DNA from 4 places in the Thalassotalea insulae genome. Region 1 is predicted to be linked to each of the others. Evidence: predicted binding sites of a transcription regulator. Region 1 holds the regulator's gene; each other region holds the start of a gene.
The links. Region 1 encodes LexA, which represses DNA repair genes until DNA is damaged. Its sites were predicted from a motif close to TACTGTATNNNNATACAGTA; they were not measured.
Positions count from the first base shown of each region.

Region 2: the regulator LexA is predicted to act here: its motif matches at 1,841-1,860, upstream of QQK06_RS03205 (DNA recombination protein RmuC).
Region 3: the regulator LexA is predicted to act here: its motif matches at 3,481-3,500, upstream of QQK06_RS12765 (DNA-methyltransferase).
Region 4: the regulator LexA is predicted to act here: its motif matches at 2,436-2,455, upstream of recN (DNA repair protein RecN).

Region 1 covers NZ_BSST01000001.1:2,254,600-2,260,576, forward strand. The annotation lists gene QQK06_RS10275 (MFS transporter) at 1-16, opposite strand, end outside; gene gtfA (sucrose phosphorylase) at 209-1,678, shown strand; gene QQK06_RS10285 (LacI family DNA-binding transcriptional regulator) at 1,759-2,790, shown strand; gene QQK06_RS10290 (hypothetical protein) at 2,857-3,168, opposite strand; tRNA gene QQK06_RS10295 (tRNA-His) at 3,360-3,435, opposite strand; gene lexA (transcriptional repressor LexA) at 3,592-4,215, shown strand; gene coxB (cytochrome c oxidase subunit II) at 4,760-5,977, shown strand, end outside.
Region 2 covers NZ_BSST01000001.1:673,882-679,858, reverse strand. The annotation lists gene QQK06_RS03215 (fumarate hydratase) at 1-1,319, shown strand, start outside; gene QQK06_RS03210 (TIGR02922 family protein) at 1,554-1,775, shown strand; gene QQK06_RS03205 (DNA recombination protein RmuC) at 1,878-3,308, shown strand; gene QQK06_RS03200 (GGDEF domain-containing protein) at 3,323-4,342, opposite strand; gene QQK06_RS03195 (GGDEF domain-containing protein) at 4,515-5,705, shown strand; gene QQK06_RS03190 (hypothetical protein) at 5,766-5,977, shown strand, end outside.
Region 3 covers NZ_BSST01000001.1:2,816,383-2,822,359, forward strand. The annotation lists gene QQK06_RS12750 (hypothetical protein) at 1-963, shown strand; gene QQK06_RS12755 (DUF6575 domain-containing protein) at 1,029-2,321, opposite strand; gene QQK06_RS12760 (hypothetical protein) at 2,323-2,721, opposite strand; gene QQK06_RS12765 (DNA-methyltransferase) at 2,764-3,465, opposite strand; gene QQK06_RS12770 (DUF3631 domain-containing protein) at 3,619-4,164, opposite strand; one part of gene QQK06_RS12775 (IS3 family transposase) at 4,194-4,419, shown strand; one part of gene QQK06_RS12775 (IS3 family transposase) at 4,419-5,320, shown strand; gene QQK06_RS12780 (YcaO-like family protein) at 5,431-5,977, opposite strand, start outside.
Region 4 covers NZ_BSST01000001.1:856,492-862,468, forward strand. The annotation lists gene dnaK (molecular chaperone DnaK) at 1-459, opposite strand, end outside; gene grpE (nucleotide exchange factor GrpE) at 676-1,308, opposite strand; gene nadK (NAD(+) kinase) at 1,494-2,375, shown strand; gene recN (DNA repair protein RecN) at 2,483-4,147, shown strand; gene QQK06_RS04015 (outer membrane protein assembly factor BamE) at 4,298-4,651, shown strand; gene QQK06_RS04020 (RnfH family protein) at 4,878-5,258, opposite strand; gene QQK06_RS04025 (SRPBCC family protein) at 5,239-5,682, opposite strand; gene smpB (SsrA-binding protein SmpB) at 5,815-5,977, shown strand, end outside.

The DNA.
Region 1 (5,977 bases):
GACTCGTCTGATTCATCATATTTCCCCTTGTCGCAAATATTGTCATCGCTGTTCATGCGATGAGGGTTGCTCACTTATTTAACTTTAGCTTGTTTGTTCGTACTGACCCTTACTAAAGAAAACAAAATTATTGCTTGATTAAATTTGTCTTGTATATAAAGATATATCTTAATCGATTAAGATGCAATTTAAAATTTATGGTAGTTTTATGAAAAACAATGTTCAGCTCATTACTTATGTTGATAGGTTAACAGGTTCAGATATTTCGGCGCTGAATACACTATTGCATAATCAGTTTTCAGATTTATTTTCTGGCGTGCACTTGTTGCCATTTTATTTTCCTATTGATGGCAGCGATGCTGGTTTTGACCCGATAGATCATACACAAGTCGATAGCCGTTTAGGGCAGTGGCAAGATGTTAAGCTATTGGGAGAAGCGCATGAGTTAATGGCTGATCTTATCGTTAATCATATGTCGGCGCAGTCACTTGAGTTTAAAGACGTACTAAAAAATGGCAAAAAGTCACCGTTTTGGGAGCTTTTCTTAACAAAAGGTAAAGTTTTTCCTAGTGGTTTAACTGAGCAGCAACAGCAACAAATTTATCGTCCTCGACCTGGTAGTTGTTTTACCGCTTTTGACCTACCTGATAATGAAAGTGCGGAGTTCTGGACGACGTTTACCAGTAATCAGATAGATATAGATGTTAACTCTATCGTCGGGCGTGAGTATTTGTCTCGCATCTTAACCATCTTTGCTCAAAACAATATCAAGATGATCCGTTTAGATGCGGCTGGTTATGCTATTAAGAAGGCTGGAACCAGTTGTTTTATGATCGATGAAACCTTTGACTTTATTGATGAGCTAACCAAATCTGCGAATAAATTAGGCATGGAAACTTTAGTCGAAATCCATTCGTATTATCAAACTCAAATTGAGATCGCTAAACGGGTTGATCAGGTTTATGATTTTGCGCTGCCGCCGTTAATTCTACACAGTATTTTTAGTAGCAACTTTAATGCACTGATTCAATGGTTAACTATTTCACCGAAAAATTGTATTACTGTATTAGATACTCATGATGGCATAGGTATCATTGATATTGGTCCAATGGACGGTAAGCCAGGATTATTGACTGAGCAGCAAATAGATCAGTTGGTGGAGACGATTCACATTAATAGTGGTGGAGAGAGTAAAATGGCCACTGGCACGGCGGCAAGCAATGTCGATTTATACCAAGTGAACTGCACCTATTATGATGCGCTTGGTCAAAGCGATTATGGTTATTTACTAGCCCGTGCGATTCAGTTTTTCTCGCCAGGCATTCCACAGGTTTACTATGGTGGTCTGCTCGCTGAAACTAATGACATGACCTTGCTAGAGCAAACCAATATTGGTAGAGACATCAATCGTCCTTATTTAAATGACGCGCAGTTAGCGCAGGCAATTGAGAAGCCATTTGTAAAAGCCATGATGGCGTTAATCAAACTTAGAAATAGCTGCAGTGCTTTTGATGGTGTCTTTAGTGTCTTAGGGCAAGGTGCAGAAATCACGTTGGCGTGGGAGAATGAAGAGAGCCAGGCAAGGTTAACGATTAACTTACTAGACAAGTACAGTGTTATTGAATTAACCGAACGTGGTGAATCTACCCTTATTGATCTGCAAGAGCTGTTAGCCTAGCGTTTTGATAGTAGGGACGTTTTGCACTTTTTATGAAATAATGCCAACAAAATTAACGCTACTATTAACCCAAGGTAACCATGACAGCTAAGAAAATATGGACGCTTAAAAGTATTGCTAAAGAATTAGGGGTATCAAACGCCACTGTATCTAATGCATTTAATCGTCCGGATCAGCTTTCTAAAAAGCGCAGAGAAGAAATTCTTGCATCATGCCGAAAACTTGGTTATTCAGGGCCAAATAAGGCAGCACAATCATTGAGAAAAGGGCAATTTAATATTGCTGCCCTAGTATTGCCTGATAGCGTTGAATATATGATCACAGACCCGGTCGCTAGTAGTTTTGTTAAAGGGGTTTCTTCAGTACTAGAAAAAAATAAGGTCAACTTACTGTTATTTTCTGGTGTTTCGGACAGTATCGACAGTGTTGCTGATTTTGTTGATGGCTTTATTTGTTATGGTAGCCCACGTAACTCTGCTTTAATTGAACAGCTTAAACTTACTGATAAAAAAGTAGTGACCGCAGATTTTGATATTGACCGTAAAGCCTCGGTTGGTATTGACAATCAACAAGCGGCTTATGAAATAGCAAAACTTGCAATAAAAACTAAAGATGACGATGTAGCGATATTAGGGCTTAGGATCATTGATTCTCAGCTTACCAGCAGAGTATATGATTTACCTGAGCTGGATTTACACGCCTCTATTTCTCATCAACGTCTACAAGGCTATCGGCGGGCGATAGCGGAGTTAGGGGTTAATTTTAGGGAAGACAGGCTATGGAATATTCCAGAAAGTAATCATCATTACGCGTTAATTGCGGCAAAAGAAGCATTATCTTCCAGCCCTAGACCAAACGTGCTCTTGTGTATGAGTGATACAATTGCATTAGCGGCGTTAAAAGAAATTAATGCTATGGGGCTGAAAATACCTCAAGATATTAGAGTGGTTGGTTTCGATGGCATTGAAGAAGCAACTCGCTCAACCCCACCGTTAACTACTATACACCAACACAGTGAAGTCAAAGGCAATAAAGCCGCAGAGCTTTTTATTAGCCGAGCCACTGACACTATTACCATTCCCTATTATATTGAGAGTGGAAAAAGCTGTTAATTAGCAGAGTAATAACTGGAAAATTTTTATCGTGGCTTCTGGATGAACACAACAGTTAGTGTCTGTTTACCGTTTATCATCATGTGAGAATAGATAGTGCCATATCTCGGCAAAGCTTGCTTTTATTAGCCAATAAGTAAGTGAATGGTGGCGATGCTTTGCGCAAATTTCGCGCTTTTTATGATCTTGCTGTTGATGAATTTCTTTTAACTGCTCTTTGGAAGCTAAGTCTTTTTCTTGCGCTAGTTTTTTGTTCATCGCCTTATTAGCGCATTTGGCATAAGCCTTCCTTGCTTTAGCATCAAGATTTGCCAAAATACTGCCCGTTCCTTTGACCACTTTTCCTTTCACTATTTCATGTGAATGCAACATGCTCATGATAAAGCCCATATAGTTACCAACTTACATTAACTAAGACCGTATAACTTAAAGATTAGTTTCAGATATAAACGTAATGGTGCAATGGCAAAGCATGCCAAAAGTAATTTTAAATGAAAGGTTTAAAGATCAAAAATGCATAATTTTTGATCTGCAAGCACATGTAAGAAAAATTTGAGAGAGTAAAAGAATGGGGTGGCTAATGGGACTTGAACCCACGACAACCGGAATCACAATCCGGGGCTCTACCAACTGAGCTATAGCCACCACAGAAGAAATATGGTGCCTTTCTAAGGCGCGAGGATTGTATTGTATTTCGCAGTTAGTTGACAAGGAAAAGTTTTATAAAATTTTAGGACTTGCGATTATTTACAGCCTGTATACAATAACAGTGATACTGTGCAAACTTACAGGAAGTGCCAAATGTCTGAATTACGTCCTCTCACTCCTCGCCAAGAGCAAATTTTTGAATTAATAAAAGAAAAAATTTCCGCTACTGGGATGCCGCCAACGCGTGCTGAAATTGCTGATTTTTTTGGCTTTAAATCGGCCAATGCGGCGGAAGAGCATTTAAAAGCGCTGGCGAAAAAAGGTTATATTGAAATGTTACCTGGTACGTCGCGAGGTATCCGTCTGGCCGAAGAATTGATTGAAGAAGCCGGTTTGCCGTTAATTGGCCGGGTTGCAGCAGGTGAACCTATTTTGGCACAGGAACATGTTGAAGACAGGTATCAGTTAGACGGCAATTTATTTCATCCTTCGGCGGATTATTTATTGCGCGTTAATGGTGAAAGTATGAAGGATATCGGTATTTTGGACGGTGATCTCTTGGCAGTGCATCAAACTACCGATGTCCAAAATGGTCAGGTCATTGTTGCCCGGGTTGAAGATGATGTCACTGTTAAACGTTTTAAACGCGAAGGCAATGTTGTTTATCTACATGCTGAAAATGAAGCCTTTGCTCCGATTAAAGTTGATCTCACTACTCAGCACTTTAATGTTGAAGGCCTCGCCGTAGGCGTTATTCGTAATGCCGACTGGATGTAATATGATTTCATAATTATCCCAGCAGACTTTCTTTCTCCATGAGAGAAAGTCTACAAATCACACTTCTGTTTAAAAATTAAGCTATTAACGATATATTTCTAAGAATAATTATCATTTCCTCGTAATATTATTGCTATTAGATTGTTTTTTGTTCAAAAAATATCCTTGCGGTTTCTTAATATCTAAGATTTTTTAGAGTAATTGCACAAAAAGTAAACATTCTCTCTATCCCCTATCAGACGTGCGATCTAATTGTTTAGAGTTGTAACTCTATTGTTATTGTTAGCTTTTTTCTTAAAATTGTAAAAAATTATAAATTGACCTAGATCAAGAATTAGGTAATTCTAGGATAGAAAATGAACAAATATAATAATAAGGCGAACTTTTCACTGTACAAAAATTCGTCAGGAAAATAACAATAAAACATACACCAAAAACTAAGACATAAGAGCTAAGCATTACTATGTAACTTCAGTTTTGGAACTTAGAAGGGTAGAGGAGATGTCGAGTGAGTAGACGTAACCTAGGTTGGCTACTGTTAGGGATGATTCTTCCTAATATAGCTTGGGCGGAAACGCAGTTGAATCTTACCAAAGGTGTCACGGAAATCAGTAACGAAGTGTATGGATTACACATGTTCGTGCTGTATATATGTACCGCCATTGGTGTTGTAGTATTTGGCGCTATGATTTGGTCGATGATTTTTCATCGCAAATCTAAAGGAGCAAAAGCGGCGTCTTTTCATGAAAGTACAAAAGTCGAGATAATCTGGACGGTTGTGCCCATTCTTATTTTAATCGCGATGGCAGCTCCTGCCACTAAAACACTGATTGCGATGGAAAATAATGATGATTCTGACCTGACTATTCAGATCACAGGCTCTCAATGGAAATGGCATTATAAGTATTTTGATCAAGGCATAGAATTCTACTCAGTTTTATCTACCCCTCGAGAACAATTTCAAAACCAGCAGGGAACTGGGCAAGATAAAGGCGAACACTATTTATTAGAAGTGGATAAGCACTTAGTGATCCCGGCGAATAAAAAAGTACGTTTCTTAATGACCTCAGATGATGTTATCCACTCTTGGTGGGTGCCAGCGTTTGCGGTTAAACAAGATGCGAACCCGGGCTTTATTAATGAAGCTTGGACCAAAGTGGATAAACCGGGTATTTATCGCGGCCAGTGTGCGGAGCTTTGCGGTAAAGATCATGGTTTTATGCCTATTGTGGTAGAAGTCAAATCAGAAGCTGATTTTGATAACTGGCTCAATGAGCAAAAACAATTAATCGCTGATGCGAAAGCAGCTGAGGCGGCATCACTGAATGCGTCAATGTCAATGGATGAGTTAATGCAATTAGGTGAAACTACTTATAATGCCTATTGCGCGGCATGTCACCAACCAACTGGATTAGGTTTACCACCAGCTTTCCCTGCACTTAAAGGCAGTCCTTTGGCTACATCGGGCAGTGTCGCAGATCACATTAACGTTGTCTTTAATGGCCGTGCCGGTACCGGTATGCAGGCTTATGGTAAACAATTAAGCTTAAAAGAAATTGCAGCAGTCGTTACTTATGAGCGTAATGCTTGGGGTAACAATACTGGAGATGCAGTACAAGCAGCAGATGTTCAGGCTGTAGCCGGTGGTAGCCCGACAGCAGCACCAGTTAAAGAGGCAGTTGAGAAAGTGGTTGAACAAGTTACTGAAGCTGTATCTGAAGCGGCAACTGCGGTCAGCGAAGATTTATCTAAGCAATATACG
Region 2 (5,977 bases), 1.6 Mb from region 1:
TTGTCACTTGTTTCGTTAAAGTGGGAATGGACGTGAAATGGGACAAAACCGATATGACAGTACAGCAAATGGTGGATGAAGGTACTCGTCGCGCTTATATGAATCCGGATAACCCGTTACGTGCATCTATTGTTGAAGACCCAACAGGCGCACGTAAAAACACTAAAGACAATACCCCGGCTGTTGTTCACCTTGATATGGTTGCCGGCAATGAAGTGGAAGTGATGATTGCCGCAAAAGGTGGCGGTAGTGAAAACAAAACCAAGATGGTGATGCTTAATCCTAGTGATTCGATTGCTGATTGGGTAGTGAAAACCCTACCAACGATGGGAGCGGGCTGGTGTCCTCCAGGTATGTTGGGTATCGGTGTAGGCGGTACTGCTGAAAAAGCCGCGGTATTGGCCAAAGAAAGTTTAATGGATCCTGTTGATATTCAGGAATTATTAGATCGCGGCCCACAAAATGCGGAAGAAGAGTTACGCTTAGAAATTTATGAGCGTGTCAATAAATTAGGTATAGGTGCCCAAGGTTTAGGTGGCTTAACCACAGTTGTTGATGTGAAAATTAATTCTGCGCCAACTCACGCTGCATCTAAGCCTGTGGTGATGATCCCTAATTGTGCCGCTACCCGTCATGTGCACTTTCATTTAGATGGCTCAGGTCCGGCAGATTTAACACCACCTAAGTTAGAAGAGTGGCCAGAAATTACCTGGGAAGTGGGTGAGAATGTTCGTCGGGTTAATGTTGACGGTTTAACTAAGGCAGATATTGCCGAGTGGAAAACCGGTGAAACGGTATTGTTGTCGGGTAAAATTTTAACGGGTCGTGATGCCGCTCATAAGAAAATCCAGGAGTTGTTGGCGTCAGGCCAGGGCTTACCTGAGGGCGTTGATTTTACTAATAAGTTTATTTATTACGTAGGTCCGGTGGATGCGATTAACGATGAAGCGGTTGGTCCTGCTGGCCCAACAACGGCGACTCGTATGGATAAATTTACTGAAATGATGTTATCGGATACCGGTTTACTGGGCACTATTGGTAAAGCCGAACGTGGTCCGGCAACGGTTGAAAGTATTAAAAACCATCAGTCCGTTTATTTAATGGCCGTTGGTGGTGCTGCTTATCTAGTGTCTAAGGCTATAAAAAAATCTCGAGTTGTTGCATTTGAAGAGCTTGGTATGGAAGCAATTTACGAGTTTGAAGTGGAAGATATGCCAGTCACGGTAGCGGTTGACAGCTCTGGTGAATCAGCTCATGTCACAGGTCCTGCAATTTGGCAGGCTAAAATCGAAGAATTAGACAGTCAATTATCAAAATAATTTTTCTGTACTAGTTATTGATTACGATGAAAAAACGCCTTAATGAGGCGTTTTTTTATTGCTTGCTGATTAGAAATTAATCATTTGTTTTTCTCATAATTAGCGATTCATGACTACACTTTAATTAGGTCATGTTGAACCTTGCGGTATAAATTTTATTCCATTTAAAAGTTCGACTTGCCTAAAGGAGCGCGCAACAGGTTGCGCTGATCAATAATAAAAGGGTGTGGTAATATGGAGACTAAGCTAAGAACAGTGACCATCATTTACTATAATGATATTTCCTTAGAATTGATGCATGAAGTGAAATGTTGTCGGCAAAATGAAAATGGCCGGGTGGTTATTCCTGAAGAGTATAAAGTGGGCAAGTCTATTATTGCGGTTTGCAATGGTGAAGTTGAAATATTGAACAAAATCGGTGATCGAGTACAAATGGATGATGCGGCAGAAAACTAAGTGCTGGCTAACTGGATCATTATTAAGATAAAAACATTAACCTGATTAAAAAAATATGCTCTAATAACTGGTAATAAATACAGTGTTTGTTGGAGTGTCTCCTTGAAATCTTTGATTGAATCCCTGCTTGTTTCTTTTGATTTATCTCCATTAGAGTTAGTGCTGTGCATAACTATGCTGCTCACTATTTTGCTATCTATTGGTTTTGGTATCTTGTTTTTTCAGTTAAAGCGAATCAATAACAACACTAATGCTGGTGATAATCACGCGCTTCAGTTAATCAATAAACTTGAACTGATGCAGGCGCTGTTAAGTAAAGAGCATCAGCAGCTACAACACAGTATTACGCAAAATCATCAGCAAAGTTCGCTCGCTGCTAATGAGTTAAAGCATGGTATCGATCAGCAGTTAGCCGACAGTAAAATAAAGTTACTACGTCAGCAAAGTGAATTGGCGGAAAAGCAGTTAACGGTGCAACATCAACACCAGCAGCAGTTTAATCAGACTCAATCAAAAGCGGTTGATCAGTTGGTTGAGCATTTAAATAAAGCCAGTGCGATGAATCGTGATGAACAGCGAAAATCCTTGCAAGCGTCGAGTGAACAAATTGCCGAGAAAATGAAAGAGCTAACAGCTGCCACTGACAATAAACTCAAAGAAATCAGTGAGCAGGTTGAAAAGCGTTTAGCGGATGGCTTTGATAAAACTACTAAAACCTTTAATGATATTTTAAAACGTTTAGCGTTAATTGATGATGCGCAAAAGAAGATCACAGAGTTATCAACCAATGTCGTCAGCTTGCAGGAGGTCTTGGCAGATAAGCGTTCGCGTGGTGCATTTGGCGAAGTACAGTTAAATTCACTGATCCGCAACGTCTTACCTGAGCAGCATTTTTCGTTGCAACATACCTTATCAAACGGAAAAATCGCCGACTGTGTGCTGTTTTTACCTGAGCCAACTGGTACCGTGGTGATAGATGCTAAATTTCCTTTAGAAAGTTATCGTAAAATGACGGATATCAATGTGGTGGAACTCGAACGTAAAGCGGCCGAGCGTCAATTTAAGGCAGATATTAAAAAACATATTAAAGATATCAGTGAAAAATACTTAATCGAGAAAGAAACCGCAGATGGTGCGATTATGTTTTTACCAGCAGAAGCGATATTTGCTGAAATACATGGTCATTACCCTGAGTTAGTGGAGTTTGCCAATAAGCAAAGAGTGTGGCTAACATCACCGACAACCTTGATGGCTATTTTGACAACGGCACGCGCAGTGATTAAAGATGAAGCAACCCGTGAACAAGTCCATATTATTCAAGCGCATTTAGCTGAGTTATCTGCTGATTTTGGCCGCTTTCGTACTCGCTTTAATAATCTGGCAAAACATATCGACCAAGCGGCTGGTGATGTTAAGCAAATTCATACGTCGGCAGATAAAATTGCTACCCGTTTCAGTAAAATAGAGCAGGTGGAATTACATAAAGCCGAGGTTGAAGAAATAGAAAATGCAAGTTTGAGTGTTACTAAGTAATGCCATAGCACTCTTTAATTGGCATTAGCACTTAGTACCCGGTTTCTGCCTTGGTCTTTTGCCTGGTATAGCGCTTTATCAGCCTGGTTAAGCAGGGTATCTAAATTATCGTTGTCCTTAGTTAAGCTAGCAACTCCGATGCTGACAGTACAATTAATTTGAGTATCTTCATCAATTAATATTGGATAGTTTGCGATCAGTTGGCAAAGTTTTTCAGCTAATAGAATTGCCTCTAAATTATTGGTATCAACTAGGGATAAGACAAATTCTTCTCCACCCAAACGAGCAAATAAATCTTGCTGGCGGATATAGTCTTTGATCAGCGAGCAAACTTGTTTTAAACAAGCATCGCCGGAAAAGTGCCCGTAGTTGTCATTAATTTGTTTAAATAAATCAAAATCTATGATCAGCACAGAAAATGAGCGTTGCTGTAATTTAGCCTGAGCCAGAGCTTGTTCGGTTTGTTGAAAAAAATAACGGCGATTTGCGATCCCTGTCAGAGCATCAGTGGTCGCCTGTGTTCTTAGTTGCTGTTCATTGTTTTCGATTTGTTTGACAAATAAGGTCAGCACTATGACTACTTCTATCATATTCACTAAAACAACAGATTGATAAATTAAATGGTTCATCTGTTCACTTAATTGCAGCAGCGGTGTGTTATTAGGGGTATTTTCGCAATATAAGTACAGCAGGCTAGCGAGCACGCTTAGGGCGATTTTTTCTGTTTTATCTTCAAGGTTGAATAACAAAAACGCGCCGGTTGGGACGAGAAAATAATAAAGGTGGAAGCCGGATAGATTACTGACATACAAATTAGTACAAATAGCGATATGCACCATTAACAGTATAAAAAGCCACGTTTTAGCGAGTTTGGCCTGGTGTTTAGCATTAAGATATAACGGCACCAGATATAAAAGGGTAAAGCCAAGATTAATCATGGCTACGGTAGTATGCTGTAGAACTAACAAATAATTGAGGGTATAAATCCCAGAGATCACTGTGGTTATCAGTGCAACAATATTGGTTAATTTTATTTTGTTTGCCTGAACAAAAGGAACATTGTTACAACCAAGCTGGGTGAGATCACTAATATTTATTACTCATTCTTATTACCAGTTCAGGCTCAATTATAGATGGTAAAACACTTTATCGATAGCTAAGATAGTAAGGTTTTAAGCCATATAGCAAATAAATGAGGGGTATCATTTGCTACAAAAATTAGAAGGGTTAAAAACCACCTTATGGACCGGTTTAGCGGTTTCGCTTACTTTTGCATTCGCGTTTTATTTACAAAATAAATGGCAAGTTAAACTCGCACTAATCGAACAAGTACTTTATGGCATTTTAGCGGTAGGCATTTTATTTTCTGCCCAATTTAGTCGTACTCGTATAACCTTATTACTAATAGCGCTCAGTCTATTCTATCTGGTTAAACAAGGAGTAATAGCTGGTAACAGCTGGCTTAATGCAAATCAACAATGGTTGTTTGTTGCGGTAATATTTGCTTTGGCCTATCTCATTTTAATTAAAGATCGCGGATTATTATCGATCCACGGTGTTATGCGTTTAATCGGTTTAACGTTATGTCTGGGCTTGGCTAAAGGCTGGCTATACGCCGTAGATTGGCTGGTACAATATAATCAGCAGCAACCGTTTATTGCTTTTGATATCGGCGCTATGGTGGTGTTATTGCCACTTTATGCGGTGGCGTTATTTATTTTATATCAGAGTTTACGTAAGCCAGCACTGTTTGCATCATCGGTATTAACTAGCTTAGTTATTACGAATTTATTTTATCAGCAGCAACTCACTATGCCGTTGTCAGTGTTGCTGAGCTTAATCGCTATCCAATATATTCTGGTGGTAGTGATTGATTCTTATTATCTCGCGTATCGCGATGAGTTGACTAGTTTGCCATCGCGCAGAGCGCTCAATCAATATGCGTTATCCTTAGGGCGAAAATATTGCGTTGCCATGATAGATATCGATCACTTTAAGAAATTTAATGATACTTATGGTCATGATATTGGCGATCAGGTATTAAAGCTGGTAGCGTCGAAATTAGCAACAATTCGCGCTGGCGGTCGGGTGTTTCGCTATGGCGGTGAAGAATTTACCGCGATATTTCCACGTAAAACTGCGCAAGACGTGATAGCAGAGCTTGAACGTTTACGACAGGATATAGCTGATTATAAAATTGTCATACGTCAGCCACTGCGTAAAACTAAAAAAGCAAGGCAGGGTAAGACATCGAACGAATTGAAGACCGTCAGTGTGACTATTTCAATCGGGGTATCGACCCGCAGTGTTAAAGAAAGCTTTGAACAAACAGTCAAACAAGCGGATTTAGCCCTGTATCGTGCTAAGAAAAAAGGACGGAATAACGTCAGTGATTAATCCACATGAGATGTGATGATGTCGGCTTTTAAATACACGGTTTAACAACGAAGGAAAGTTATGAAAAATGTTAAAAACTGCATTATGTGCTTTTGTGAAATTGATGAGCGTGCCAAAAAATGCCCGCAATGTCGTTCATTACAGGCCAAATTTTCAAATTTAGAAAATAACCCTATTTTAATTACCTTACTTAGTTTTCTTATTCTTGGAATATTTGGCTTTATTTTTTACGAAAATTTTTATTTACGTGATTTAAAAGACCAAGCGGCCGA
Region 3 (5,977 bases), 560 kb from region 1:
ATGAAGTTTGAATTTGGAGACCTGTATAAGTTCATCGTTTCATTAGGCGTAGTCTTAATAACTATATCGATAACAGTGCCTTGGCTCTTTTTAAGAGAACCTTTTGATTTATTAAAAACAGAAGTTGAGATTAAAGCTTTAACAGAAGTAGCACAGAATGTTCTACACAAACGACAAACTTTTGTTTCCTACATATTTACCTTTTTGCCATGGCTATCATTTATAGGTTCAACAGCTGGGATCATCTTTATTTATTTAGGTTTGAAAAAGTGGCAAACCAATCAAAACTATATTGATAGAAAGACAAAGATAGAAGTTGAAATTCAAGAAGGTGCTCTTAGAGAAGCTACTAAGGATGAAATTCAAGAGAAAATAGCTGGTGAAGCTGAAGAAGCTCTTAAAATGGAGAACAGTGAAAATAAAAATGAATTTGGCTCATTCCATTCAAGTCAGGATGACTCTGAAAGTAAGAATGTAGTAGGGTTCAGCACCAGTAATAGATCAATAAATAAATTTACAAACTCGTTCAACAGTATAGAAAATATTATCGCTAATAGATTGTCAGCAATATATCGTGATAGGTATTTAGTTAAAGCTGATATGAGGTTAGGAAACTTCGAAGTTGATATCTTGTTGCAAGGCAATAGCTTACTAGTAAAGGACTATGTTATTGAAGTTAAATATATAAGAAAAGGTTTCAATTTTGGCTGGTTAAAAGAGGCTTTTTTGAAAAACTTATATATGCAAAATGAATACGCTAGAGCGACTAATAAAAAAGCAAATACTTTACTTCTAATAGTTCTAGCTCCTGAAGCTCAAAACGAAGCCAAATATTCTCAATTATTAGAGCGGCTAAAGTTAATTGAAGTAGGTAGAAATGGCAAAGATATAGTTCGCATCATTAATGAAGCAGAATTAACTGAACTTGACGACATAAGTTTAAAAGGTAAATTAAGTATTTAATGCCTTAAAAATCCATATTTGGAATGTTGACGCTTACATCGTCAAAATAATAAGAGAAGCAATAATTATTGCTTCTCTTTAGATTGAAACCTAAATTTAGCTAATTCAATTTGCCACTTCTTAAGTGTTTTAGCTCTTCTCTCTGCGGTATCTTTACTAAGCGACGGACATTGCTCTATAAGAAACTGAGTGGCAGTATCAGGATCTAACTCCTCAAGTGTCTTTTTATTAGCCCATTTAAGCCAAGCCCAACCACATTCACTACTTTCGAACCTTATAGAAGCAATATTCATTTTTTGATCTTTGCTTAATTTTTCAAATTGATAACCAACAGATTGAATGGAGTTGTTTTTAGCCAATAAACCTAACATTCTTGCTGCATGGAGGTAGTACGCTACTTGCCTATCTGTTGTTAAATCAATGCTTTGAGGCGTTATGAAATCCCCTTTGCTTTTTAGTTCTACCACTTTGAAAACTTTGTATAAATCATTGGCTTGAGGAACGAGAGCGCTAGATATCAATGATGAAGATTGATCTTTTAAAGTACTTAGAGCACTTCTTGCTTTCTCTTCTGAAATATTGAGTTCAGCTTCAAACAAGTCTTCTTGGCTAAATTGAATTCTAACTTTACCGTCTATGACTTCTTCAAGGAGGTTCTCAATAGCTCCTATATCAGCGCCTATCTCGTTTAAAGCAGGAAAGGGGTCGTCATTTTCATTTAAAATCTTAAAAACTTGAGAAATGATAGGTATACATTCTTTAATCTTTGGAGACTTAAGTCTAATAATGAATGAACCTGTTCTTGCATCAACAGGAATTAAAGGAGAAGGAGTATAGTCGAGCTTTTTGAGAATTGACTTATACAAGTTAGAAAAAGCGTCTGATACCTTTGCAACAGCTCCAAGAGTTGGCTTAGTTTTATTAGTAGAGCCTCTAACATAAAGTTCTGAAATATTCTCTAGTGACTTAACTTCAAAAGTCTCTTGACCTGTATCGCTTTTCTCCAGATAGAAATCGCTAGGTGGTAATATCTCTTCTGTAACTTGATTAGGAGACAATGCAACTATTTCAGAATGCATGTTGGGGTTAAAAAAGGTTCTGACCCTAAAGAGTATATCTTCAGGGTAAGTATATATATCCCTTAGTTTTATTTTTGCAGAATTCAACAACTCTAACTTTTCTTCACTTATTGAAGAGTACAACCAGTGATCACTTTCATTATCTGTGTCTATCCAGAAAGCGATATAATTATTTCCTGCCCCGTTGGTTGCGTTAAAAAGTCTTGGTCCTTCGTAATATTCGTATACGTGGGATATTTCTAATTTACCAAAATAAGGTGTGTTGGGGAGAACTGACATGCTAAACCCCATCCAGAACGCTAAAGTTATTTTGAGGTTGTGCAGTTATTTTGTACCACACGGTGTGATGGCTAGGTCTAAATGTATTAAGCATATTTCCACATGACGGTGTAAGCTCTCCTATAGCAATTAGCTTTTTTCTTAATTTAGGAAATAGTCTTCTTGTTTTCTTTATATCTTCAAGTTTCCAAAATTGAGACGTTCCATAAGAGCAAACAAACTCAAGTTCCGTATAAGGCTCTCTTAAACACAATCCATCTTCTCTAGATGTTGCAAAATCAGCTCTTAATGGCGGATTATGACAAACAAGTCGATAAGATTGCCCATTAGCTGGACTTGATTCTTGTGGAGGAACATTTTGAGGGTAATTAGCTGGCCACTCGGTCACTGCTTGATTCATAATAATGCTATTAATCCCTTAATAATTATGAGCCTATTTATATCATTTCTTATCGAGGGATTCAATGTTAGCGAATCTCTCTGATGCGTGCTTAATAGAGCTATCGGATAGATCATTACCATAAAAAGATCTACTTAAAGCTAAAGCAGAGACACCTGTAGCTCCAGAGCCCATGAAAGGATCACATACAATTTCACCTTCAATAGTACTTTGCTTAATTAGTATGTCCATTAATTCTACGGGCTTTTCTGTTGGGTATCCTCTATAAACTCTAGGGACAGCTAAAACGTCTGGAATTGATAAGTCGTTTAGCTTTTTCTTACCTTTTTCAAAGAATAAAACAAATTCATATCTAGCTCTATAATGGTATCCCATGCCGATTTTCATTTTGTCCCAAACAATCGGTTTCCAAAACTTAAAGCCACATTTTTCAGCTATTGGCTTAACAATAAAAGCTGTTTCTTGATCACACAATAAATAGAAATGGGTATTTTTCTTTAATACTCGATAGATTTGTTCAAATAGCTCTTCAAACCTTGAGTTTGGGAATATAGAAAACCATTCATTACTTGATGATTTACTTTTTTTTAACCTAGTTGTTGTGCCAACTTTTCTATGTTTTTCCAATGATTCATATGCAGGATCTGTTACGACTAAATCAATGCTTTCTGTTTCTATATTCTTCAAGAAACTTACAGCGTCATCTTGACTAATGATTAAGTCCTTTTCATTCGCGTTTATCAAATTCTGTCCTTAAACCACTGCATAAAAAAACAGTATTCTAGGTTTTTTAGCCTAAAGTATCAAACTCTTTTATATTTTTTGGGGGTAATGTATTGAATTATAAGTAATACAAAAGCCACTTGTTAGTGGCTTTTGTTACGTATGTTACGTATGTTACGCCTCTGTAGAAGACAAGGGCACATACCTTTCAATAACATCCATAAAGTCCATATGGTAATAGCCTTTCTTGGTTTTATCGTCGAATCTGATAGTAGAAGGCTTAATATTGAAAGGCTTCAATTTGTTGCTAAGTTGGCTAGGTGATATCCGTTTACCTTTATTAAATGTTAACCATGGTTTCTCATCATCGTTACACAGTTGAGCTATTAACTCTTCTGTAGTGATTCGGTCATCTTCATGAGCATTTAGAATAGTAACAACATCACTTAATAGCTCTTCACCGATTGAAGGTGTTTCTTGATTACAGCCTGAAAGTTCTATTGCAGATGACTTCGCCAATTCATACCAATCGTCACTTACTAAGTTGGCTATAGCAAATAGAGGCTCCCAGTTGTCTTGTGCTCTATCATTTAAGCCTGTTACGTCTTCATAGTTGTGATTTATAAAGTTTGAAGTGTTATCTATTGCCCACTTAGCAAGCTTACTTCTAATGTCTTGAAAAACGTCTGATCTTCCCCTAACAATGTAGACATCTTTTATTTAGAAAATGAAGTATGATGAGAGATGTTATGAGTAATAATAAATATCCCCAAGAATTTAAAGACGAAGCTGTTCGCCAAGTGGTTGATAAAGGCTATTCTGTGCCCGATGTTGCCAAGCGATTAGGCATTTCCGATAAGTCCCTGTATTACTGGGTCAAGAAAACTAAAGTACCAGCCAAGAAGTCAGCAGAGCAGGAAGAAATCCGCAAGCTAAAAGCTGAGTTAAAACGCGTGACTGAAGAGCGGAATATATTAAAGGAAGCCGCCGCGTTCTTTGCAAGCGAGTCAAGGAAAGATACGCGTTCATAAAATCACGACTCGAAGTCTACCGCGTCAAAGCAATGTGTCAGGCATTAAATGTTCACCGTAGTGGCTTCTATGCTTGGCTCAAACAACCACTATCTAAACGTGAGCAAGAGAACCAGAGGCTGCTTGAGCGCATCAAGGCAAGCTATGTTGAGAGTGGTGGTGTTTATGGCAGTCCACGTATTACGCATGAATTACGCCGTAAGGGAGAAACGTGCGGTGAAAACCGTGTAGCTCGTCTAATGAAGCAAGCCAAGCTAAAAGCTAATATTGGATATAAAAGGCGATACTTCAAGTCAACTGTGCCCGCATTAATAGCAGACAATCACCTTCAACAACAGTTTGTTGTTAGTGAGCCAGATACGGCTTGGGTAGCCGATATTACCTATATCAAAACCTATGAAGGCTGGCTGTACCTTGCTGTAGTACTTGATTTATTCTCGCGAAAAATCATTGGTTGGTCGATGCAACCGAACATGAGTAAAGATATAGTGATCAAAGCACTATTAATGGCTGTTTGGCGCAGGAACCCAAAACATGAAGTAATAGTTCACAGCGACCAAGGCAGCCAATACGCGAGCTGTGATTACCGTGAATTCTTAACGGCAAACAACCTAGTACCGAGTATGAGTCGCCGAGGACATTGCTTAGATAATGCGGTAGCAGAAAGCTTTTTTCACTCACTTAAAACTGAGCGTGTTAAACGAAAAGTGTACGAGACTCGTAATGATGCTAGAGCAGATTTGTTTGATTACATTGAAATGTTCTACAATCGTAAGCGATTACATAGCCACCTTGGCCATGTGTCTCCCGAAGAGTATGAAAATCAGTATTTAACTGGAAGCTAGAAGTCTACAAAATCGGGGGAAGATCAAATGGTGATCTATCGCCAGTGGAGTATGAAGAAAGTTCCTTAAGAAAAGTGTCCTGAATTAGTTGCGCAGAACACTGGGAGTCGTTAGGCAAAAAAATGAACAATATCGCCTGCCAAGATTTCCTTTTCCACTGCTTCATTAATAATATTGCGGATACATGACATTCCGAGAGGTTCAGCCTGATAGCCAAAAGTAATAGGTATCAAACCTTCGGATATTACCCGAATAACTTTTATTCTATTCGAATATTCATTTATATCTTTAGGATGTAACTCTCGATAGTAAAGTTTAATTCCATTTTCTCGTGTTTTGCTTAAGATATTTTCCAATGAGTTTGAGAAATCTGATTTTGGATAAGTATCGGAGTTTTCAAAAAAGTGGGATATTTTATTAAAGTTATAGCCAGAAAAATAAAATTTCCCATGGTCTTGAGGGGTTTTTATGTGTGCTTTATCGTCAATTAATTCAATGTTTATTTTACTATTAAGTATTTTATGAGACATACAAATAAACACTTCGGAAACCGCTTTATCTATTGCTTCAATTGAACAAGGGTTACAACTAGCACCAGATGAAAATTTGTAAGACTCATCTTCAGATATACCTATAGCCAAATAAGTTGGAAACAAC
Region 4 (5,977 bases), 1.4 Mb from region 1:
TGCTTGACGTTGTGAATCGTTGAAATATGCTGGTACAGTGATAACAGCTTCAGTCACTGTTTCACCTAAATAGTCTTCAGCCGTTTTCTTCATCTTTTTCAAGACTTCAGCAGACACTTGTGGTGGCGCAACGTTTTTATCACGTGCAGTCACCCAGGCATCGCCGTTATCGGCTTTTACGATACCAAATGGCATAATGTCGATATCACGCTGAACTTCTTTATCTTCCCAGCGACGACCGATTAAACGTTTAATCGCAAATAACGTATTTTTAGGGTTAGTTACCGCTTGACGTTTAGCAGGTTGACCAACTAACGTTTCACCTTCTTCTGTGTATGCAATGATTGAAGGAGTTGTACGATCGCCTTCTGCGTTTTCAATAACACGAACTTTGTCGCCGTCTAGAACAGCTACACATGAGTTAGTTGTCCCTAGGTCAATACCAATAATTTTGCCCATCTTGAGGATCTCCGAATACTTAATAATAATAAAATCTGTTGATGAAGTTTAAATTGGGGGCGAGAAAATACTTTTCAACTACCCAAGGCGAAAAAATTTCACTTTTTTTACATTTTTTCACATCTGTTATAAGCGCTAAAACGCACTTACTAGCCAATAAAAACAAGAAACCAGACATAATGTCTGGTTTCTGTTAACCCATTTTTACTGATTTAGTTACGCTTGGGTATCAACACCCGCAGCTTTTGATACCATCACCATGGCAGGACGAATCAAACGACCGTTTAATTCATACCCCTTTTGCATTACTGCAATGACAGTGTTAGGAGCAACGCCCTCTACTTCTTGCATTGACATTGCCTGGTGTAATTCCGGGTTAAATGGTTGATCTTGTGGATCGACCGCTTTAACGCCAAATTTTTCTAAACCGGACAACAAACCTTGCAAGGTTAAGTTAACCCCTTCAAATGTTGCTTTTTGCTCTTCAGCTTCAGCATCAATAGTCGCTAGACCGCGCTCTAAGTTATCGACTACGGTTAACATTTCAGCAGCAAACTTTTCTAAGGCAAACTTACGTGCTTTTTCTACATCCTGAGCAGCACGACGACGAATATTATCCACTTCAGCTTTAGCGCGGATCACAGAATCTTTTTGATCGGCTACCGTTGATTGTGCAGCTGCTAATGCAAGTTCGAGTTCATTAATTTTTTCTTGCTCCACACTGATACTTTCAGCTGCAGTATCAAGCTGTTCACCCACTTGCTCTTCTGCTTGACCAATAATTTCAGCGGCTAATTCGTCTGCTGAAATATCTTCAGCGCTTTTATTTTCTGTTGACTCTTTAGTCATGAAAAAACTCCAAGGTAAATCGTTAAATGACGACCAATAAAAATAACAATGTTGCTAATTATGGGGGCAGCCTCAAAGGATTCAAGAACAAATGTTGATCATTTAGCAAAAAGTGAACTTTACAAGCGATAAAAATACAGCGAAACTGCTGATATCTGAGTAAAAATGCCTGTTATACTGAAAAAATGAGTCAACTTTATAAAATCATCGGCCTGATCGGAAAGCCAAATCATGCTGGTGCCAGCAACACCATCAATGCATTGTTTGAATTTTTAGTCGAGCAAGGCTACCAGGTTATCGTCGAAAGCTCTGTCGCTTGTTCAATGGATAAACAGGATTTGGCTATTCATAGCCTAACAGAAATTGGCGAGCTGGCTGATCTCGCTATCGTCGTTGGCGGTGATGGTTACATGCTTGGCGCTGCCCGCGTACTTTCTTGCTATAACATTGGCGTGCTTGGTGTTAATCGCGGAAACTTAGGTTTCCTTACTGATTTGTCGCCAACAGAATTCGCCGAGCCACTCAGCGAAATATTAGCCGGTAAGTCACGTTCAGAGCAGCGTTTTATCATTGAAGCAGAAGTCTATCGCCACGGAAAACTAAAAAGTTCTAACAGTGCAGTTAATGAAGCCGTATTACATGCGGGTAAAGTAGCGAGCATGATCGAGTTTGAGGTTTATATCGATAACAGCTTTATGTTTAGCCAACGTTCTGATGGCTTGATCATTTCAACACCAACAGGTTCTACCGCTTATTCTATGTCGGCCGGTGGCCCTATTCTAACGCCAAACCTCAACGCACTATCGCTGGTACCTATGTTTCCTCATACCCTGACCAGTAGACCAATTGTCGTCGATGGCAATAGTGAAATTAAACTGATTTTAGCCAATGAAAATTATGAAAACTTGCAGGTCAGCTGCGATGGACATGTGATTTTAGCGGTAATGCCGGGAGATGAAGTGATCATTCGTAAAAGCGAATATACCTTACGGCTAATTCATCCACTGGATCACAGCTATTTTAATGTCCTGCGCACTAAGCTCAGCTGGGGCAATAAACTTTATTAATCAGTGAGTTAATAAAATTATCGATAAAATATTACTCGCTAGTATTGCAAAAAATCCATTTACTGTATAAATTAACAGCTATATATTCATACAGTAAAATTACGCTTATGTTACTACACCTCAATATTCAAAACTTTGCTATTGTCCGCACGTTAGATATTGACTGGCGCCAAGGCATGACCACAATCACCGGTGAAACTGGCGCCGGAAAATCCATTGCCATTGATGCATTAGGTTTATGTTTAGGGGACAGAGCCGTCACCAATGTAGTACGGCCAAATTGCAAAAAGGCGGAACTGGCAGCGACCTTTGATATTAGTGGTAATACTGTGGCACAGCAGTGGTTAACAAATAACGATATCGCAGTAGATGATGATTGTATTTTAAGGCGCATTATTTCAAGCGAAGGCCGCTCAAAGGCCTATATCAATGGTAGTCAGGTACCACTTGCCCAATTAAAAGATATCGGCCGATTATTAATTAATATCCATGGTCAGCACGATCATCAGCTCATTATTAAGGCGTCAGAACAACGACAAATACTCGATGCTTATGCCGATCATCAACACCTATTGGCTGATGTAAAATTGCACTACCAGCAATGGAAACAATTAAATTACGAATATCAACAATTACAGGATAATCAGGCACAACGAGAAGCCCAACAGCAATTATTACAATACCAGGTTAGTGAATTAGATGAATTTTCACTAACAGAAGGTGAATTTGAACAACTGGAGCTAGATTATAAACGTCATAGCAACAGCCAATTTTTATTAGACAGCACCTTATCTGCATTGCAAAGTTTATCTGAAAACGAGCAATTTAATGCGCTGGATAACTTACGAAGCGCTTATGAGCAAATAAGTAAACTGGCGAGTGTTGATAATCACCTCGCCACGTTAGCCAGCCAATTGGAAGAGTCATTAATTCAACTAGAAGATACCTCGACCGAGCTGCAATCTTATTATCAACAACTTGAGTTAGATCCTCAGGCTTACCAAATGATTGAAGATCGTTATTCAACGGCCATTCAACTGGCAAAAAAACATCAGGTCGCGCCAGAGCAATTATTTACTCATTACCTAACACTTAAAAATGAGCTCAGTCTGATTTCATCAGACGAAACTAGGCTAACAGGAATTTTAACTGAGATAGCAGAAACAGAAGTTAACTATCGGGAGGCGGCAACAATACTTTCAGCTTCCCGCGCAAAAGCTGCGGCAACGTTAAGCCAGCGCATCAGTGACAGTATGAAAGAATTAAATATGGCCCATGGTCAGTTTGAAGTTAGTTTAACCGCTACTGTCAGCGATAAACTCAACTTGCATGGTATCGACGAAGTTAACTTTTTAATCAGCCTCAACCCAGGACAAGCACTGGAAGCGATGAACAAAGTTGCCTCTGGTGGTGAGCTATCCCGCATCAGCTTGGCAATGCAGGTAATATTGGCCGATAAAGTGGTGACCCCTACCCTGATTTTTGATGAAGTGGATGTTGGTATTTCTGGGCCAACCGCCGCTATGGTGGGTGACAAATTACGCCAGCTTGCCGCCAATACCCAGGTGATATGTGTCACTCATTTGCCGCAAGTAGCCAGTAAAGGACATCAGCAACTTTTCGTTACTAAATTAACCGATGGCGAACATACCGAAACTAAGGTAACGGAACTTAGTGAACAAGGGCGGGTCCAAGAAATTGCTCGATTACTGGCAGGTGATAGTATTACCGAGCATAGTCTGGCAAATGCTCAGGAGTTACTCGCCAGCTGATAACAGGAATTTTGTTCTCGCTGACAATGAACAAAACTGTACGCCAGAAACAAGGTTGCAAATTGACTAACAAGCGGTAAAAAAACTTTGTATCTCTTGGCGCGCTTAGTTATCATCCACGTTCACAAGTTAAAGGATAAGAAAAACACCATGTTGTATAGAGTTTTAGTCGCTGCATTTATCTTAAGCATTTCAGCCTGTTCAAGCTGGATTTATCGTATTGATATTCCACAAGGCAACTATTTAGAGCAAAGAGATGTCGACAAATTACAAATAGGTATGACTAAAGAGCAAGTTAAGTATGTCTTGGGCAGCCCGGTAGTTTTAGATGCTTTTAACCAAGACACCTGGCACTATGTTTATCGTTTTAAATCTGGCCGCAGTACAGATTACAACGCAGAAAAACATTTTGTTATAAAGTTTGCCGACAATAAATTAATCTCTGCTGAAGGCGATTTCACACTATCTGAAAACTTTAATACGCCGATGAATAACGATCAATAATCGTTTTACTCAGAGATACCGCCGTTCCTGTGCATTCATGCTCCCTCGGCATTACCTAACATGGATGTAGGTACTTAGTTTTTGTCTGGAACAAAAAACTGACCGTACATCCTCGGCTCTGGCATCCTGCTTCGCTCTACCTCCTGAATCCATGCAGTCGTGTACATAAAAAAGCAGCTACTATTAGCTGCTTTTTTAATGTCTGTCTCTCTGCGGTTATCAAGCACTATTCTGCTTTTGCCCGTAACGGATTAACCCGACCTCCGGTAACTTTATCGGCGCGCCCTTCCTCTTTCGCTTTTTCCGCCCGGCGCTTACGTACTTCTTTTGGATCAGCGATTAACGGCCGATAAATTTCAATACGGTCTAAGTCTTTTACCGCATCGGTTAATTTTGCCGTACGATTCCAGATCCCCACTTTATTTTTTGTTAAATCGATTTCTTTAAAAACATCTAAAATACCAGACGCTTTAATTGCCGCCTCAATAGTGATGCCATCTTCAACAGAAATGAGCAATAACTCTTGCTTACTTGGCGTGCCGTAAACCACTTCTATTTGTATTTGATTCTTTTCTGCTACCGCGTGATTATCCAACTTGTGCTCCATAAACTTCTTTAGCCCTTTGGGTAAATGCCTGTACCATATTATTGGCAATACCATTAAATACCCGGCCAAAGGCTAAATCAAATACCTTACTCGAAAATTCATATTCCAAATGTAAACTTATCTTACAGGCTTCTTCCGATAATTTAGTTAATCGCCAGCTACCAACCAACCGTTTAAAAGGACCGTCAACTAATGACATCTGTACTTCCTGATTGGCAAGTAGCGTATTTTTGGTGGTAAACCACTTTTTCAAACCACCTTTTGCTACCAGCAAAGACGCCGTTACTTCTGTCTCATCTTCTGATATAATTTTGCTGTCACCGCAATCAGGAATAAACTCAGGATATGCGAGCACATCGTTAATTAACTGATACATTTGTTCAACGCTAAACATCACTAATGCGTTACGACTAATACTTGGCATTTAACTCCCCTAATTCAACTTAACTATCATACCAAAGCTCAGGCTAAATGGCATTATCCTTAATAATCAAAAATAGTCGTTTAAATAGTGATAATTCTCAGTATAATAGCCGCCGTTAAGTGTAGGAAAATCATGGCTAAGAAAAAATCTAAACAATCCAATAGCAACACTATTGCGCTCAATAAAAAAGCTCGACACAACTATAATCTTACCGATAAGTTTGAAGCGGGTATGAGCTTGCAAGGTTGGGAAATAAAAAGCATTCGTGGCGGAAAAGTAAATATTTCTGACTGCT